Regions from separate parts of the Micromonospora narathiwatensis genome, predicted to be linked through region 4. Evidence: riboswitches for the same ligand, from Rfam matches in the RefSeq annotation. Region 4 holds a riboswitch; each other region holds the start of a gene.

Region 1 (4,204 bases), 3.1 Mb from region 4:
CCGGACCTGCCGTCGGCCATGTCCACCCTGGTCACCGGCCTGCAGGGCGGCACGCTCGGCGGGCCCACGTCGGTGCTCGCGACCGCCAAGCACTATGTCGGTGACGGCGGCACCAACGGCGGCGTCGACCAGGGCAACACCCAGCTCGGCGAGGCCGACCTGCGGGCCATCCACCTGCCCCCGTTCCAGGCCGCCGTGCAGCGCGGTGTCGGCGCGGTGATGATCTCGTACAGCAGTTGGAACGGCGTGAAGCTGCACGGCAACCAATACCTGATCACCACCGTCCTCAAGGGAGAACTCGGCTTCTCCGGCTTCGTCGTCTCCGACTGGAACGGCATCGACCAGATCGACGGCAGCGCCGGCTTCACCGCCGCCGAGGTCAGCACGGCGATCAACGCCGGCATCGACATGGTCATGGTCCCCACCGCCTGGAAGACCTTCATCAGCACCCTGCGCGCCGAGGTGCAGAACGGGCACGTGCCGGTGAGCCGGATCGACGACGCCAACCGGCGGATCCTCACCAAGAAGTTCGAGCTGGGCCTGTTCGAGCGGCCGTACACCGACCGGAGCTGGACCCCGACGGTGGGCAACGCCGCGCACCGGACGCTCGCCCGGCAGGCCGTCCGTGAGTCGCAGGTGCTGCTCAGGAACACCGCCGGGATCCTGCCGCTGGCCCCGGACAACAACAAGATCTTCGTTGCCGGCAAGAACGCCGACAACATCGGCAACCAGAGTGGGGGCTGGACCATCTCCTGGCAGGGCGGGTCGGGCACCGTCACCCCGGGCACCAGCGTCCTCCAGGGCATCCGGGCAGCGGTCGGTCCGACCACGACGGTCACCTACAACCAGCGCGGCACCGGCATCGACCGGACCTACCGCGCGGCCGTCGCCGTGGTCGGTGAGACGCCGTACGCCGAGGGCCAGGGCGACCGCGCCGGCAGCATGAGCCTCGATCGGGAGGACCTGCGAACCATCGCGACGCTGCGCAATGCCGGCGTGCCGGTGGTCGTGGTGCTGATCTCCGGCCGGCCGCTGGACATCGCCGCCGAGTTGCCCAACTGGACCGCGCTGCTGGCCTCCTGGTTGCCCGGCACCGAGGGTGGTGGCGTGGCCGACGTCCTCTTCGGCGCGTACGCGCCCACCGGGAAACTGCCGATGACCTGGATGAACTCGGTCAGCCAGCAGCCCATCAACGCCGGCGACGGGCAGGTGCCGCTCTTCCCGCAGGGGTACGGCCTGACGTACTGAACGGCGGTGTTCGCGGCGTTGTAAGGCACCTTCGGACGGTGCGCAACTCGACCGGCGACGCCTTCGCTCGGCCGGGTGAAGAACTTCACAAGAAGTGGGCGATCATCCGAAACCGTCCCTAACGTCGTTTGCGTTCGCGATCGCGGACACCACGGGCCGGTAACGCCTAATCCCGCCACCGGCTCGTGGTACCTGGACCTCAGGCGGGAGCGGGGGACCCACATGTTCCTCGGTGCTCGACACCTCGGGGTGAAGCCGCCGATCCGGCGGCCGGGCTCCTCGGCCCGAACCCGACAGCTCACCTCGTCGGCGTGGAGGAAACCCACATGGCAACTGAACAAACCGCACGTCACCGACGCCTCACCCGGCGCAGGGTCGCCGTCGGGGCGCTCGTCGCCGGCGCCGCCACCGGTGCCGCCGCGATCCTCGGGCCGGCCGCGCCGGCCAGTGCGTCCAGCGTGAACTGGGACGCCGTCGCGCAGTGCGAATCCGGCGGCAACTGGCACATCAACACCGGCAACGGCTACTACGGCGGACTCCAGTTCTCGAAGGGCACCTGGAACGGCTACGGCGGGCAGCGGTACGCCAGCCGTGCCGACCTGGCCACCCGCGGTGAGCAGATCGCCGTCGCCGAGAAGGTCCTCGACGGGCAGGGTATCGGCGCCTGGCCGGTCTGCGGCCGCAAGGGCGGCTCGACGAAGCACTACTCGTCCACGTCGGAGTCCGCCGACCACCGGTCCCCGAAGAAGGCGAAAAGCGAGCGGGCGTCGCGGCACGAGCAGTCGACCAGCCGAGGCCACCGGCGTACCGCGCCGAGCACCGGCGGCACCGGCAGCTACGTGGTCAAGCGCGGTGACACCCTGTCCGAGATCGCCGAGGCGCGCGACATCACCGGCGGCTGGCACGCGCTGTACGAGCGCAACCGGCGGGTGGTCGGTGACGACCCGGGCCTGATCTTCCCAGGCATGCGCCTGCGGCTGTCCTGATCCCGTCGTGGGGCGGCACCCTGCCGTCCCCGCGATCGGCGCTGACGCATGCGGAGAGTGGCCACTCCCGGCGGGGTGGCCACTCTCCGCATGGCAGCGGCGCGGGGCGCACCGACGTGCCCGGCCGGGTCGGCGCCGTCGGGCGTGGTTGCTAAGGTCACGGTGCTCCGGAAAGACGTGAAGAAAGCGCGGCTATGACCAACGACCCGTTCTCCGCGGCCGCTAGCCTCGACGAACTGCTCACCCAGACCCAGCAGGCGCTGTCCTCGATGCGTTCGCGGGCCGCCGAGCAACCCGACGGCGACCCGGGGCGGTTGCTCCGCGCCGAGGGCTCCGCGGCCGACGGCCGGGTCCGCGCCGTGGTCGTCCAGGGTGGCCGGCTCGAGTCCGTCGCCGTCGACCCGGAGTTGGCCGAGGCGGGCATGGCGGCGGTCTGCGGGCACGTCGTGGTGGCCGTCAACGCCGCCCTCGCCGACCTCGACGCCCAGGTCAGCGCCTCGGCGCGGGCCGACGTCGACGCCCTGGCCGTGCGGCTCGGCGGGCTGCAGGAGCAGTCGGTACGGCAGATGGAGCTGTTCAGCCGGGCGATGGAGGACGTGATGGCCCGACTCAACCGGGGCGGCGACACGGGCGCCCGGGCGGAGCGCTGAGGCGAGCGGCGTCCCGCTCCGGGACGGTGGCCAGCCGCTCACGACGCCTTCGAGACGGACGAGACACGGCTGACGAAGCGGCCGGCCGTCGGGAGGACGACGACCGGCCGCTTCGTCGGTGATCAGGAGAGGTCGACCGCCGTGTCGTCGATGACGAAGGAGGTCTGCAGCGAGCTGTCCTCCGCGCCGGTGAACTTGATGGTGACGGTGGTGCCGGCGAACGACGAGAGGTCGAAGGACTTCTGCGCGTAGCCGGTGTTCTTGTTGAGGTTGGAGTAGGTGGCCAGGGTGGTGCTGTTCGCCTGGAGGGTCAGCTTGTCGTAGGCGGTGGTCGTGGTCGACTCCGCGGTGTCGATGTGCAGCCAGAAACTGAGGGTCGCCCGGCAGCCGGACGGGATCGTCACCGACTGCGACAGGGTGTCGGTGTGGGTGGTGCCGTAGCCGTCCAGCCACGCCTTGTACGAGCCGCCGTGCGCCGCCTGGCCGGTCGAGTTGGTGATGACGCCGGAGCTGGCGGTCCAGCTCACGTTGCCGGACTCGAAGCCGGGGTTGGCCAGCTTCTGGCCCGAGCAGCCCGCGGGCGGGGTCGTCGAGGAGCTCGGGGTCGGCGTCGGCGAGCCGCTGGTGCAGGTCGGGTCACCGGACTGCGCCGGCACGCTGACCGCGTCCCAGGCGGCCTTGACGGTGTTGAACTCGGTGCAGCTGCTCGGGTAGAGGTTCTTCGCCGCCTGCAGCGTCCAGGTGCGGTACTTCAGGTACGACGAGGACGTGGTCTTCAGCAGCATCGCGTTGTACATGATCTTGATGGCCGGCTGGATGCCCAGGCCGGTCACGGTGCTGCTGTTGCAGGTCGGGCTGGTCGGCTGGCCGTTGGTCGGGTTGCTGCCCATGGCCAGCAGGTAGAACCAGTGGTTGCCCGGGCCGGCCGCCTTGTGCACCTCGGTGCTGGGGATGCTGCTGGAGTAGCAGTTCGGGTCGCCGAGCGCCGACGGGTTGTACATGTTGCGGATCGGGCCGCTGCCGACCAGGTTGATCTTCTCGCCGACGAGGAAGTCGGGAGCGTCGTACGCCGCCGGCTCGTTGGCGAACCACTCGGTCGCGGCGCCGAAGGTGTCGGCGACGAACTCCTGGGTGCCGCTGCCGGAGATGCCGCCCGGGGTCTTGTCGTCGATGCCGTGGCCGATCTCGTGGGCCACCACGTCGAGCGAGCCGATCCACTGGCCCGCGGTGTTCTTGCCGATCTGGACCTGGGTGCCGTCGTAGTAGGCGTTCTGGTCGTTCAGGCCGACCCGGATCGGCCACGCGCCGCCGCTGCCGTTG
Region 2 (4,204 bases), 1.4 Mb from region 4:
GCCTTCCATCTGGTGCACGGTGATGCGGACTGCGACCCAGGTCGGTCGAGCACGCCGCGCGGCCCGACCCGGGCCGAGCCGCACGCCACCCGCCCGATGCCCCGCGCCGCGGCCGTCCATCCTGGTCAGTGCCCGGATCCGCGCGGACGCGACACGCCCGGCGGCGGTGCGGCGCCGCGGCATCGGCGGTAGGTTGGAGCCGTGCTTCCGATCGCGCTCACCTGTCCCGTGTGGTGGGTGGCGCGCTGGTGGGCCCGCACGCTGGCCAGCCTGGCCGTGTTGGTCGCCTGCTCGCTCGGCGCGGCCGCGCTGCCCGTCGGCCCGGCCGCGACCGCGCAGGCCGCTCCCCGATTCGCCGCCGGCCCCGTCGAGGCCCTGACCCTCCGGGTCGGCACCGCCGACTCCGCGCCGGGCTCGGCGGCTCGGGTCGGGCCGGGAGCAGGCAGCACCGGCTGGACCGGTGCCGCGGACCGGACCGGCACCGCCGACCGGACCGGCACCGCCGACCGGGCCGGTGCCGCCGATCGGGACCGTGCCGCCGACCGGGCCGGTGCGGTCGATCGGGCCGGCAGCGATTGCCGGCAGGTCGGGCCGGTCGGTGCGCCAGATCCGGTGGCGTCGCGTCTGGCCGTGGCTTTGCCGGCCGACCGGCAGCACGCCCTGGTCGGGCTGGTCCCGGCGACCGTCGGCTCCCGGGCCCCGCCCACCCGCTGACGACCCGCGGGCCGCGGCCCGCCCTCGCCGTACCGACCGAACCTCACCCCGCACCCGCCCGACGGCGCCCGTAACCGGTCGCGCCCGCACTCGGGCCGGTGCGGACCTCTCCGTCACATCGTTCCCGTGAGGTGCCGACCATGCAGCAGACCGTTCTCTACCACTTCCTCAGCAAGATCCCCGAGGCCGCCGCCATCTGGTCGGCCCTGCTCGTGCTCGCCCTGGGCCTGCTGGCCGCGCTCGTCGCCAGGCCGGAACGGGACGTTCCGGTGGAGGACGCCCCCGACCCGGCCGCCGAGGAGGCGGCCCGCCACGCCGACCTGCGCCGGTACGCCGACGAGGTGGCGGTGGCCGCCGCCGGGGCCGCGCAGACCGCCCGCCGGCGCCGTGAGCAGTGGCTGACCGCCCAGGCGGCGGCCGACCGGGCCTGGCGGGCGTACGACGAGGCCGAGGCGGGCGCCCGGCGTCTCGCCGGTGCCGCCGTGCTGCCCGAGCCGCGTACCCGGCGCACGCCGGCCGAGTACGCGGCCCGGGAACGGTGGCTGCACCACGCCGCGATGGTGGCCCACTGGCACGGCGACCTGTCGGCCCGCCAGCTCGCCGACGTCCTGGCCCACCGCAACGGGTGGGATCCGCGCCGGCACCCGGCCGAGCAGGAGATCGTCCTGGCCCGCGTGGTACGCGACGGCCGGTGGGCCGGTTGGCGGGCCGCCGCCGAGCGGGAGGAGCGGGCCTGGCGCGACGCCGAGCTGGCCGCCGACGCGGCCCGCGCCCTGGCCCTGGAGGCGTACGCCGCCACCGAGGCGCTGCGCCCCGGGCCGGCCCCGGTACGCCGTGCCGAGCCGGTGGCCCCGACCCGTGCGGCGGTGCCGGCCGGCGGTGCCGCGCGCTTCCGCCCGGCACGGGTCGGCTGAATCGTTACCCAAGTTCGGTGAGTCCCGTCACTGTCTGCCCGGAAACGGTCATCCGGATCAGTGCGGGCGATCGACTCCCGCAATTCCGGAACGATCATCGGTGCGGTGTCCGATTCTTGCCCGGCGGTTACGGGATAACTGCCTGTCCCATTGAGTCACATCAGTTGCGAGCTGTTCCGGTCGGCGCCGGTAATTCCGATGTTTAAGCAGGTCGGAGCGGTTGGCAGGAGGCGAGCCCACCGGTAGTGTCGGCGCGTCCGGTGCGGTTTTCGATCGCAGGTGGCGACGCCGTACCGACCCGCTTAATCGTGATCTTCGCGAACCGGGGACCCAGTGCAACACCGGGGTGAATCCGCGAGCTGCGGCCCGCGGTAGGGCGTACTTCCCGCCCGAATCCGTCAGCTAACCCGGTAGGCGGCCACGGAAGGAGTGCCATCCTCGTGCCAACCTCCCCCCGATCCTCCCCCCGCCTCCACGGAGCCGCGGTGCCCTCGCTCGCCTGACCGGCGACCGAGTTCCGGCAACCGCCCCCGCAGCCCGGCTCACCGGCGCTGCCCGTTCCTGCGGCCACCCCGCCCGGCAACGCGCGTGACCCCGTCCGCGCGTCGGGTCGGCGTGCGCCGCTCAGGCCCTCGTGGAGGAATACGTGAAGCACCACCTGAAGCGTCAGCTGGGGCGCCTCGCGACCGAGCGCCCCTACCAGATCGTCGCCGGCTCCGCGGCGGCCCTCGTGCTCGCCGGCGGCGCCAGTGCCGCGCTGGCCAGCGCCGATGAGGCGCCCGCCCGTCAGGAGCACACCGCCGCCGTCGCCGAGCTGGCCCCCCGGCTCGGCGAGGTCGCCAGCCGCGGCGAGGCGCGCGTCGCCGCCCCGTCGCCGTCGGACTCGCCGAGCGCGTCGCCGTCCGACTCGCCGAGCGCGTCGGAGTCGCCGAGCAAGGCCAAGGCGGACCCGGACGTGACCCGTACGGCGAAGCCGAAGCCGACGCCGCCGTCGACCAAGGTCCTCGACTACAACTACCAGGCGCAGACCGCCTACTGGAACTGTGGCCCGGCCGCGGTGCGCAACGCGCTGAGCGCGAGCGGCATCGAGACCACCCAGGACGCGATGGCCGTGCCGCTGAACGCCGGTGAGAACGGCACCAACTCGGCCGAGGACACCACCCGGGGTCTGAATCAGATGGTCAAGGGCAGCCCGTACCGGACCCACATGATCCCCGGCCAGGCCGCGACCCCGGCCCAGATGGACCAGCTCCAGGCCGACGTGGTCAAGGCCGTCACCGACGGTCGGGGCGTGGTGGTCAACATCGCCGGCTCCGCCACCGACACCAACGGCGGCTGGCACTCGTTCCCCGGCGGCCACTACATCGCCGTGGTCGGCTACCAGGACGACGGCCGGGCCGTGAAGATCGCCGACTCGGCCAACCCGGCGGTGCCGTCCTACTGGATCACCACCATCAACCTGGCGAACTGGGCCGCCACCCGCGGCTACTCGGCCTGATCGCACCCCTCCCCCCGTCGGGCACCGGCTCCTCCGAGCCGGTGCCCGACCTCGTATGCGCGGTGTCTCGCGCGGGTGGCCGGTCCGATGCGACACTGCGCCGTATGGCCGACGAGACGGGTACCCGCCATCTGCTGCTGCTGCACGGCCTGGGCGCCACCGGCGAGGTGTGGCTGCCCTGGGCGCCGCTGCTGGAGAGCCGCTGGGCGGGGCGCTGGCTCGCCCCCGACCTGGCCGGCCACGGCTGGTCGCCGCCGCTGCCGGCGTACTCCTTCGAGGACCTCGCGGACCGGGTGGTGGCGGGTCTCGGCCCGGTAGCCGACCGGCTCGGCCCCCGCGACCGGCTGGTGGTGCTCGGGCACTCGCTCGGCGGGGTGGTGGCGCTGGCGCTGGCCGCGCGGACACGGGGCCTGCCGGTCGACGCGGTGATCGGGCTCGGCATCAAGGTCGCCTGGTCCCCGACCGAGCTGGACAAGGCCCGCGAGCTGGCCGAACGGCCGGTGACCTGGTTCGCCAGCCGGGACGAGGCGGCCCGCCGCTACCTGCGGGTCGCCGGGCTGGCCGGGCTCTTCGCCCCCGACCATCCGGTGGTGGACGCCGGGCTGCGCCGCGAGGACGGCCGCTGGCGGCTGGCCATGGACCCGGCCGCGTTCGCGGTGGGGGAGCCGCGGTTGCCCGACCTGCTCGCCGCGACCGACGTGCCGGTGCTGCTGGCCCGGGGTGAGCAGGACCCGATGGTGACCGACGCGCAGCTCAAGGAGTTGGGCGTGCCGGTGACGACCCTGCCGGGGCTCGGCCACAACGCGCACGTCGAGGACGCGGCCGCCGTTCTCGACCTGCTCGCGCCGTTCGCGTCGCCCGACCGGCCGTGACGCCGTCGCCCCGTGGACGGGGCGACGACATCACGACCGCGGGTTGCCGTCAGTACGTGCAGCCGGTGGCGGGCAGGGCGGACGGGGCGGGTGGGGTGACGCCGTCGTAGATGGCCAACAGCATGTTCTGCGGGCAGCGGTTGGCGCCGTTGACGCGGACCTCCAGGTGCAGGTGCGGGCCGGTCACGTTGCCGGTGGCCCCGGTG
Region 3 (4,204 bases), 440 kb from region 4:
GAAGTAGTGCGACCAGTCCCAGTACGGGCCCGGGTCCCAGTGCATCCCGGCCACGTTTCCGGCGGTGATGCCGGGGACGTTGTCGTGGCCCAGGATGTGCTGACGGTCCAGCGGGATCTGGAAGCTCAGCGCCAGGTGCCGGACCAGCTTGGCCGACGTCCGGTACATCGCCTCGGTGTACCAGGTGCCGTGGCCGGCGAAGCCCTCGTGCTCGATGCCGATCGACTTGGCGTTGACGTACCAGTTGCCGGCGTGCCAGCCCACGTTCTTGGCCTTGATGTGCTGGGCGACGTAGCCGTCCACCGAGCGCAGCGTGTAGTGCCAACCCAGGTAGGTCTTGTCCTGGACCAGGCCCACGCTCGGGCCGAAGTAGCCCTCGGTGTCGTGGATGATGATGTACTCGATCTTCTGCTGGGCCGGCCGGTTGCCGAGGTCGTGGTTGCCGTAGTCGCCGGAACCCGGGCCGTACTTCGCGTAGGGCGCGGGGATCCACTCGCAGGCGAGGCGGACCGGGCACTCCAGGCCGTCCGGGCGCTCGGCGCGACGCAGCCCGAGCTTGTGCAGCCCGGACTGGTCCGGCGTCACCGCCGTGGCGGCGAGGGCCACCCGCTGGCCGTCGTCGGTGGTCCGGCTGGCGCCCTGGCCGATCTGGTCGTACACCTCGTCGGCGAAGGCCGCCGCGGCGTCCTCGGTGTCCGCGCCGGAATACCGGGCCACCGCGCCGTACCAGGCCGCCGGCTCGCTGCCGGCACCGACCGGCCCGCCCAGCTCCTGTTGGTACGAGGCGAGTAGCGCCGCGCCGCCCCGGATGTTGGCGAGGGCGTCGGTGCGCAGCGTCTCCTTCGACTCGCCGGTGAGGTCGGCGGCGGCGTCGAGGGTTTGCAGCGACGCCTGCGGCAGCAGGTCGCCGCTCGGTCGCGCCGCGATCGCCGGGTCGAGAGCGAGCGGCCGGGACTCGTCGCCGCGCGGGTCCTCGTCCTCGTCGACGTGGGCGCTGGACGGCGTCGAGGCGACCTGGGCGGCGTCGGTCAGGTGCATCGGGCCGTAGCCGCCACTGGTGCTGGGCTGGCCCGGGTGGGTGTCCCAGCGGGACTCCAGGTACGAGACGCCCAGCAGGACGCTCTGCGGCACGCCGTACTCCGCTGCCGCGGCGGCGTACTGCTGCTGGCGGTCCTGGTTGTCGGTGGTCCCGGCGGTGAGGGGCGCCGCCGCGGTGGGACCGCTGGTCGCGAGAGCGGTGGCCGCCGCGACGGCGGCGGCCAGCAGTATCCGTCTGCGCGATGGCAGGGCTGAGAGGTGCATCGAACCTCCAGATCAGGATGGGGGTCACTGCGTCCTCACCCTGGCCCCGCGTATGGGCTCCGGTCAATAGCTTTCCAGATAACGATGCGTCCCGAAAGAAACCTTCATAGGAGGGTCACGGCGTCGCGGGTTGCGGATTGATAACGACGATCTCTACTCTGATCTGTCGTCGACCGGTAGGTTCACCGCCCAGCCCGGGTGGTGGCGGTCGGACACCGCCGAGTCGCCTCCGGGCGAGCCGGGGACCCAGGTACGTGGGGTGAATCCGCACCGTGGTGCGGTAGGGCGGCTCCCTTCCCGCCCGAACCCGTCAGCTAACCCGGTAGGCGGTCAGGAAAGAAGGAGTACGGAGCCCGGTGGCACACCATGCCCCGCGGCGACCGTCGGTCCGGTCAATCGACCGGTCGGCGGCTACGCCGCGTCCACGCTGGTCCCGCTTCACCACCGCCCTCGCCGCACTGGTCGGCACCGCCGTCGTCCTGACCGGCGGCGCCACGGCCCACGCCGAACCGTCGGTCACCGAGATCGAGCGCCAGATCGATCAGGACTGGAACAAGCTCGAACCGATCATCGAGCAGGTCAACGCCACCCGCGAAGAGCTTGCCGCCAAGCGCAAGCAGGCCGCCGCGCTGGCCAAGCAGATCACCCCGTTGCAGGCCCAGGTCGACGAGGCCCTCGGGCAGGTCGGCGGACTCGCCGCCGACGCGTACAAGGGCAACAACATCTCCACGGTCAACGCGCTGCTGGGCAGCCGGTCGCCCGGCGAGATCGTCGACAGCCTTGAGCTGCTCGACCGCTTCGCGCACCGCCAGCAGCAGCAGGTGCAGGCCGTGGCCGAACTGCGCGACCAGTTGGCCGCGAAGAAGAAGCCGCTGGACGACATGATCGCCCAACTGGCCCGTACCGAGGCCCAGCTCGCGGCCAAGAAGAAGCAGATCGACGCTGAGATCGCCCGGCTGCAGAAGCTGCGGCTCAAGGTGTACGGCAACGGTGGCGGCGGCCCGCTGCGCCCGGCGCCCTGCCCCGCCGGTTACCCGGGTGGCCCCGCCGGGGTCGCGGTCAAGTTCGCCTGCGCCCAGATCGGCAAGATCTACGTCTGGGGTGCCGCCGGCCCGGACCATTACGACTGTTCCGGCCTGACCATGGCCGCCTGGGCCAAGGCCGGCGTCTCGCTGCCGCACAACGCCCGGCAGCAGCACGACGTCACCCGGCGGGTGAGCCGCGGCGAGTTGCGCGCCGGTGACCTGGTCTTCTACTACGGCGACCTGCACCACGTCGCGATGTATGTCGGCGACGGCTGGGTGGTGCACGCCTCCCAGGCGGGCAAACCGATCACGATGAAACGCGTCGACGACGGCCAGATCAACAGCTACGGCCGCCCCGGCTGACCGGTCCGCGAGGGCTCCCACGTTCGCGGGAGCCCTCGCGCCGTGCTCAGCGGGTGGGCCAGGTGCGCCAGTTCTGCCACGACCGGCTCGGCGTGGGTCCGCGCTGCCCCTGGTAGCGCGAGCCGTAGACCGCCGAGCCGTACGGGTGCTCGGCCGGCGACGAGAGCCGGAAGATGCAGAGCTGCCCGATCTTCATGCCCGGCCAGAGGGTGATCGGCAGGTTCGCCACGTTGGACAGTTCCAGCGTGACGTGCCCGGAGAAGCCCGGGTCGATGAAACCGGCGGTCGAATGGGTGAGCAGCCCGAGCCGGCCCAGGCTCGACTTGCCCTCCAGCCGCCCGGCGAGCTGGTCGCCGAGCGAGATCACCTCAAGCGTGGAGGCGAGCACGAACTCGCCCGGGTGCAGCACGAACGGCTCGCCCTCGGGCACCTCCACCATCGAGGTCAGGTCGTCCTGCTGCACGGCCGGGTCGATGTGCGTGTAGAGATGGTTGTTGAAGACCCGGAAGAGCCGGTCGAGGCGTACGTCGATGCTGGACGGCTGCACCAGCGCGGGCTCGAAGGGCTCCAGCGCGAGCGTGCCCGCCTCGATCTCGGCGGCCAGGTCGCGGTCGGAGAGCAGCATCCGAACACCATAGCGACCGGTACGGGTGACCTGCGTGTCGGACTGCACACTCGTACACGTGTTCGATAGAATGTCCGCATGGCTTCCTGGTCCGAATTCGCCGCCGACGAGCCCCGACTCGCCGACGAGATCCGCCTTCTCCTGCAGCAGTACGGGCCGGGCTTCGGCTACCTCGCCACGGTCCGCGCCGACGGCGGTCCCCGGGTCCACCCGGTCTCCCCGGTCATCACCGACGAGGGGCTCTACTGCTTCGTCATCGAGTCGCCCAAGCGCCGCGACCTCGAACGCGACGGCCGCTACGCGCTGCACTCGTTCCCGCCGGAGGAGCGCGACGACGAGGCGTACGTCGCCGGCTGGGCCCTTCCGGTTACCGACCCGGTCACCGTGGCCCGGGTGGCCGCGCTTGGCCGGGCCGCGCCGCAGGTCGACTGGCGGCTGTTCGAGTTCACCGTCGACGTGGCGATGCTGACCCGGCGCGACCAGGCGACCCACCTCGGGGCGACCCACCTCGGGGCGGGCCGGCCGCAGGTGCGGGTCTGGCTCGACCCGCGGGCGGCCGGCCCGACGCGGCGGTCCGACGTGGCGTCGTCCGAGGCCCGGCGTGGCCGCCACGGCTTCGACACCCGTCGCCCGGCCGCCTGAGCCCCCCAAAAGCCGGTGCCGGCCCCGTCGTCGGACGGGACCGGCACCGTTTTGCCGTGCTGTGCTGGAGCCGTTACGCCGCGCGGTAGGCGTTCCAGGCGCTCAGCATCCGGCTGGCCTGCCCGGGCGTGAACTCGTACATGCACGAGTCGTAGGTGTAGTCCATGAAGTTGTGGATCGGGTCCAGGCCGGGTGCGGTGCAGGTGTCCCGCCCGGTCGGGCACTGGTACGCCGGCGACGCCTCGGC
Region 4 (4,204 bases):
GCCGTCTCCGCCGCCGACCGGGTCGACCAGGTCGTTTCGCGCGAGGACGAGGTGACTGCCGTGACGCCGACCACTCCCGAACAGGCGCTCGCCGAGCTGTACGCCGGAAACCGTCGTTTCGTCACCGGCGTACCCCATCATCCGAATCAGGACGCCGGGCACCGGGCCGCCGTCGCGGACGGCCAGCACCCCTTCGCGGTGATCGTCGGTTGCTCCGACTCCCGCCTCGCCGCCGAGATCATCTTCGACCGCGGCCTGGGCGACGTCTTCGTGGTGCGGACCGCCGGCCACACCGTCGGCCCCGAGGTGCTCGGCAGCGTCGAGTACGCGATCACCGTGCTCGGCGTACCACTGGTCGTGGTGCTCGGCCACGACTCCTGCGGGGCGGTGCAGGCCGCCCGGGACGCCGTCGCCACCGGCACCTCCCCGGCCGGGCACCTCGGTGCCGTGGTGGAGGCCGTCGTGCCCAGCCTCCGCCGGGCCGCCCGGCAGGGCATCGAGGACGTGGACGGGATCGTCGACATCCACATCGCGCAGACGCTGGAGGCGCTGCTCGCCCGGTCCACCGTGCTCGCCGAGCTGGTGTCCGCGGGCCGGTGCGCGGTGGCCGGCATGTCGTACCGGCTCAGCGCGGGCGAGGTGCGGATGGTGGCCGAGGTGCCCGCCGGCACCCCGACCACGACGCTGACCGACGACGGCGACTAGAGCAACGACATGTGGACGTGATCGGTGTGGTTGGAGGGCCCGCTGTAGGACTTCCAGCCGGTCGCCGGGAACCAGATCTGCCGGTTCCAGATCACGTAGTAGATGCCCAGCCGGTCCGCGTTGCGGATGAGGAAGGCGGCGACGTTGTTGCCGTACATCCGGGTGTCGTTGTTGTGCCAGGGCGCGAAGCCGCTGTTCTGCAACGACCAGTCGCAGGCCCGGCCCTTCGGGTGCTCCCACGGGCCGCCGGACCGGTAGCAGCCGGCGAAGCGGGTGAAACCGGCTCGCCGGACCTCCTTGTAGGCGTGCAGAGTGCGCGGGGTGATGCAGCCCGAGGTGGTGGGGTCCTTCTCGCTGCACGACTCGGGCTTCCAGCCGCCGTCTGCGCTGCGACCGGGCCCGATCCGGGCCACCGGCGAGGTGGCCGAGACCAGACCGCCGGTGAAGCCACGCCCGCCGACCAGCGACAACGCCTTCTCCGCCGCGACCTTCTCCCGGGCCATCGCGTTCTTCTGCTTCTCCTGCTCGCGCACCTCGCCGTCGAGCGCGATCTTGGCCTGCTCCGCGCGGGTCTTCGCCGCGTTGACCTCCGCCAGCCGCTGCGCGTTGACCATGTTCAGCTCGTCGAGGGCGGCGGCCCGCCGGACGAAGGAGTCGGGTGTGTTGCTCTCCAACAGCATGGCCATCGCGCCGATCCGGCCGGTGCGGTACGACTGCGCGGCGATCTGGCCGACCTGCGGGCGCAGCGCGTCGAGTTCGGCCTGTGCCGCCCGTACCTCCAGGGCCAGTTGGAGTTGGCGCTGCTTCGACTTCTCCAGCTTCGCCTTGGCCTGAAGGTAGGCGCGGTTCGTGGCGTCGAGGACGTCCGTGATGAGCGGAGGATCGTTGTCCTCCTCGTGCCCTGAAGGGGTGGGGTTGGCGGGCGCGGCCATGGCCGGGGTCGGCCCGGCGACGATGGCGAACGCGGCGAGTACGGCCACCACGGGTGTCAACCAGTGGCGCAGGGGTGCCGTCACAGTGTTCCCTTCCGTCGACCGCCGACCGGGTTAGCTGCCGGGTTCGGGACGGAAGTGGCCCCTACCGCTGGCGCGGATTCACCCCAGGTACCTGGTTCCCCGGCTCGCCTTCGAGCGATTGGGCGGTGGCACCGCAGGCGCCGCAGCGCGCCTTCGGCGGTGACCGGCAGCGACGTTACCTGACAGTCCCCGCGGCGATCTACGTCCGGAAGCCGACCAATAGCGCGATTTCGCCGTAGCCCTGCGTGACCAGCGTCGCGTTTCAAGCCGGCGGTCACGCTGCGGAGTTTCACCATGCGGCCTCCGTGCTCCCCGACGGTCCGCGCCGCCCCGCGACCGCCCCGCCGAGCGCCTCCAGGGCCTCGCCCCGCTCCGCCGGTGGCCGGGCCGCGGGCGGCCTCGCCGGCTCGGTGTCCGACCCGGCCCGCCGGCCGGCGGCGGTGACCACCGCGGCCAGCCCGGTGGTCAGCGGTACGGCGGCCACCAGGCCGAGCGTGGCCACGATGCTGCGGACGATCTCCTGGGCCATGAACTCGCTGGTCAGGATCTGGCTCAGCGGGCGGGAGTCGGCGACAAGCAGGAGCAGCAACGGCAGCGACGCGCCCGCGTACGCCAGCACGATCGTGTTGACCGTGGAGGCGATGTGCGCGCGGCCCACCCGGGTGGCCGCCCGGTAGAGCTGGATCCGGGACAGCCCCGGGTTCGCGTACGACAGCTCGGTGACCGTGGCGGCCTGGGTGACGGTGACGTCGTCCAGGACGCCGAGGGAGCCGATGATGATGCCGGCCAGGAGCAGCCCGTGCAGGTCGACCTCGCCCTGGAACATCGACAGGGTGGTGGCGTCCTCGCTGCCGAAGCCGGTCAGATGGGTGGTCGCGGTGGCCACGGCGCCGAGCAGGCCGGTCAGTACCAGGCTGCCCAGGGTGCCGAGCACGGCCACCGAGGTCTGCGTGGTGATCCCGTGGGTCAGGTAGAGCACCACGAACATGATCAGCGCTGACCCGACGATGGCCACCAGCAGGGGCGGCTGGCCCGCGCCGATCCCCGGCAGCACGAAACCGAGCAGGATGGCGAAGCTCGCCACCAGGCCGCCCAGCGCGGCCAGCCCGCGCCAGCGGCCGAACGCGACGATGGCGGCGGCGAACAGTACGGCGAGCCAGACCAGTGGCGCGCCGCGCTGGTGTTCGGCGATCTGGTAGCTCTTCGCCGCCGGGTCGGCCGGGTCCGTCAGCTCGACCAGCACGACCGCGTCGCCCACCTCGACCCGGGGCGCGCCGGGTCCGGCCGGTAGGGGCACCTCGACCTGCCGCCCGGCGGCCGGGCCCTGCTCGGCGGTGACGGTGACCGTTCCGCACGGGCCGGTGGAGTCGCCCGGACCGCCCTCCGGCGTCTCCGCCGCCGGCGGGCAGGGCTCGGTCACCACCCGGGTCACCGTGCCGTGGTAGCGGGGCACGTCCGGGTCGGCCGTCGGCTCCCGGGTGTCCCGTGGCCAGAGCACGATCGCGGCGACCACGGTGAGCAGGAACAGTGGCACCACCGTCGCGACGAGGATCCGTCGTACCCCGGGCGGGGCGGACGGAGCGGGACGGGTGTGGTCGGCGCCCATGGCGAGACTCCCAACGATTCACAGCCGGACACGTGTCGCCGGGCCGGTGGTTCACCGTAGTCGGCCCTGCCGCACCGGCTAGCGTGGTCGGCGTGCGTACGGAGGCGGCGCTGACGACCGGGCGGTGGGTCCGGCTCCTGTTGCTGCTCTGCACGCTGGTCGGGTTGGCCGCCATGCACACCCTCGGGCACGGCGCGCACGGTGCCGCCGGCCGGTCCGGCGGGCATGACGGCGGGCACATCGGCGGGCGCCCGGCCGCCGCCGCGCCGACCATGGTCGAGAGCTGTCCGGGCGACGGCTGTCACGCGGGTGTGCTGCCGCTACGTGACCTCGGCGGCGACCCGTCCGGGTGGAGCGTGTGCCTGGCGGTTCTCGGCGCGTTCGCGGTGGCCCTGCTGGTCGCCGTGCTGCTACGGGCCGGGTCACGGCCCGGCGGGCTGACCCTCGGCGGCCCGGCACGCGCCGCCCGCGGGCCGCGCGCCCCGCCGCCCCGGCCGTACGGGCTGCGCCTGGCGACGGCGTCGGTGCTGCGCAGATAGGACGCCCCGGCGCGGGTGGACCGGAAGAACCGGTGACCCGCGTCCGCCGTCCGCTGCGTATCTTCCGACACCGAAAGGCTCAACCGTGTTCACTCGTACCCTTGTGCGTCGGGCCGCCCTGGCCGGCGCGACCGTCACCGCCGCGCTGGCCCTGGCCGCCTGCGGCGGTACCGACCATTCGACCGCCGGCTCCGGCCACGGCACCGGCTCGGCGGGCAGCGGCTCGCCCTCCGCCGGGGCGTCGTTCGGCGACGCCGACGTGATGTTCGCCCAGCGGATGATTCCGCACCACCGGCAGGCCGTGGAGATGGCCGGGCTGGCCGAGGGCCGGGCCGCCG

The links. Region 4 has a riboswitch for cyclic di-AMP ahead of GA0070621_RS25990 (coiled-coil domain-containing protein). Riboswitches for the same ligand answer to the same signal wherever they lie in the genome.
Region 1: another riboswitch for cyclic di-AMP. It lies ahead of GA0070621_RS12195 (LysM peptidoglycan-binding domain-containing protein); the one in region 4 lies ahead of GA0070621_RS25990 (coiled-coil domain-containing protein).
Region 2: another riboswitch for cyclic di-AMP. It lies ahead of GA0070621_RS02995 (C39 family peptidase); the one in region 4 lies ahead of GA0070621_RS25990 (coiled-coil domain-containing protein).
Region 3: another riboswitch for cyclic di-AMP. It lies ahead of GA0070621_RS23900 (C40 family peptidase); the one in region 4 lies ahead of GA0070621_RS25990 (coiled-coil domain-containing protein).

The regions. Positions count from the first base shown of each region.
Region 1 covers NZ_LT594324.1:2,761,487-2,765,690, reverse strand. The annotation lists gene GA0070621_RS12200 (glycoside hydrolase family 3 protein) at 1-1,248, shown strand, start outside; cyclic di-AMP (ydaO/yuaA leader) riboswitch at 1,402-1,575, shown strand; gene GA0070621_RS12195 (LysM peptidoglycan-binding domain-containing protein) at 1,575-2,234, shown strand; gene GA0070621_RS12190 (hypothetical protein) at 2,429-2,884, shown strand; gene GA0070621_RS12185 (M4 family metallopeptidase) at 3,007-4,204, opposite strand, start outside.
Region 2 covers NZ_LT594324.1:655,450-659,653, forward strand. The annotation lists gene GA0070621_RS02985 (hypothetical protein) at 202-714, shown strand; gene GA0070621_RS02990 (hypothetical protein) at 855-1,628, shown strand; cyclic di-AMP (ydaO/yuaA leader) riboswitch at 1,918-2,060, shown strand; gene GA0070621_RS02995 (C39 family peptidase) at 2,263-3,126, shown strand; gene GA0070621_RS03000 (alpha/beta fold hydrolase) at 3,231-3,998, shown strand; gene GA0070621_RS29755 (peptidoglycan-binding protein) at 4,048-4,204, opposite strand, start outside.
Region 3 covers NZ_LT594324.1:5,454,003-5,458,206, forward strand. The annotation lists gene GA0070621_RS23895 (N-acetylmuramoyl-L-alanine amidase) at 1-1,302, opposite strand, end outside; cyclic di-AMP (ydaO/yuaA leader) riboswitch at 1,509-1,646, shown strand; gene GA0070621_RS23900 (C40 family peptidase) at 1,659-2,690, shown strand; gene dcd (dCTP deaminase) at 2,737-3,315, opposite strand; gene GA0070621_RS23910 (pyridoxamine 5'-phosphate oxidase family protein) at 3,394-3,957, shown strand; gene GA0070621_RS23915 (zinc metalloprotease) at 4,031-4,204, opposite strand, start outside.
Region 4 covers NZ_LT594324.1:5,889,933-5,894,136, forward strand. The annotation lists gene GA0070621_RS25985 (carbonic anhydrase) at 61-705, shown strand; gene GA0070621_RS25990 (coiled-coil domain-containing protein) at 702-1,721, opposite strand; cyclic di-AMP (ydaO/yuaA leader) riboswitch at 1,726-1,856, opposite strand; gene GA0070621_RS25995 (YibE/F family protein) at 2,011-3,327, opposite strand; gene GA0070621_RS26000 (DUF6153 family protein) at 3,420-3,866, shown strand; gene GA0070621_RS26005 (DUF305 domain-containing protein) at 3,952-4,204, shown strand, end outside.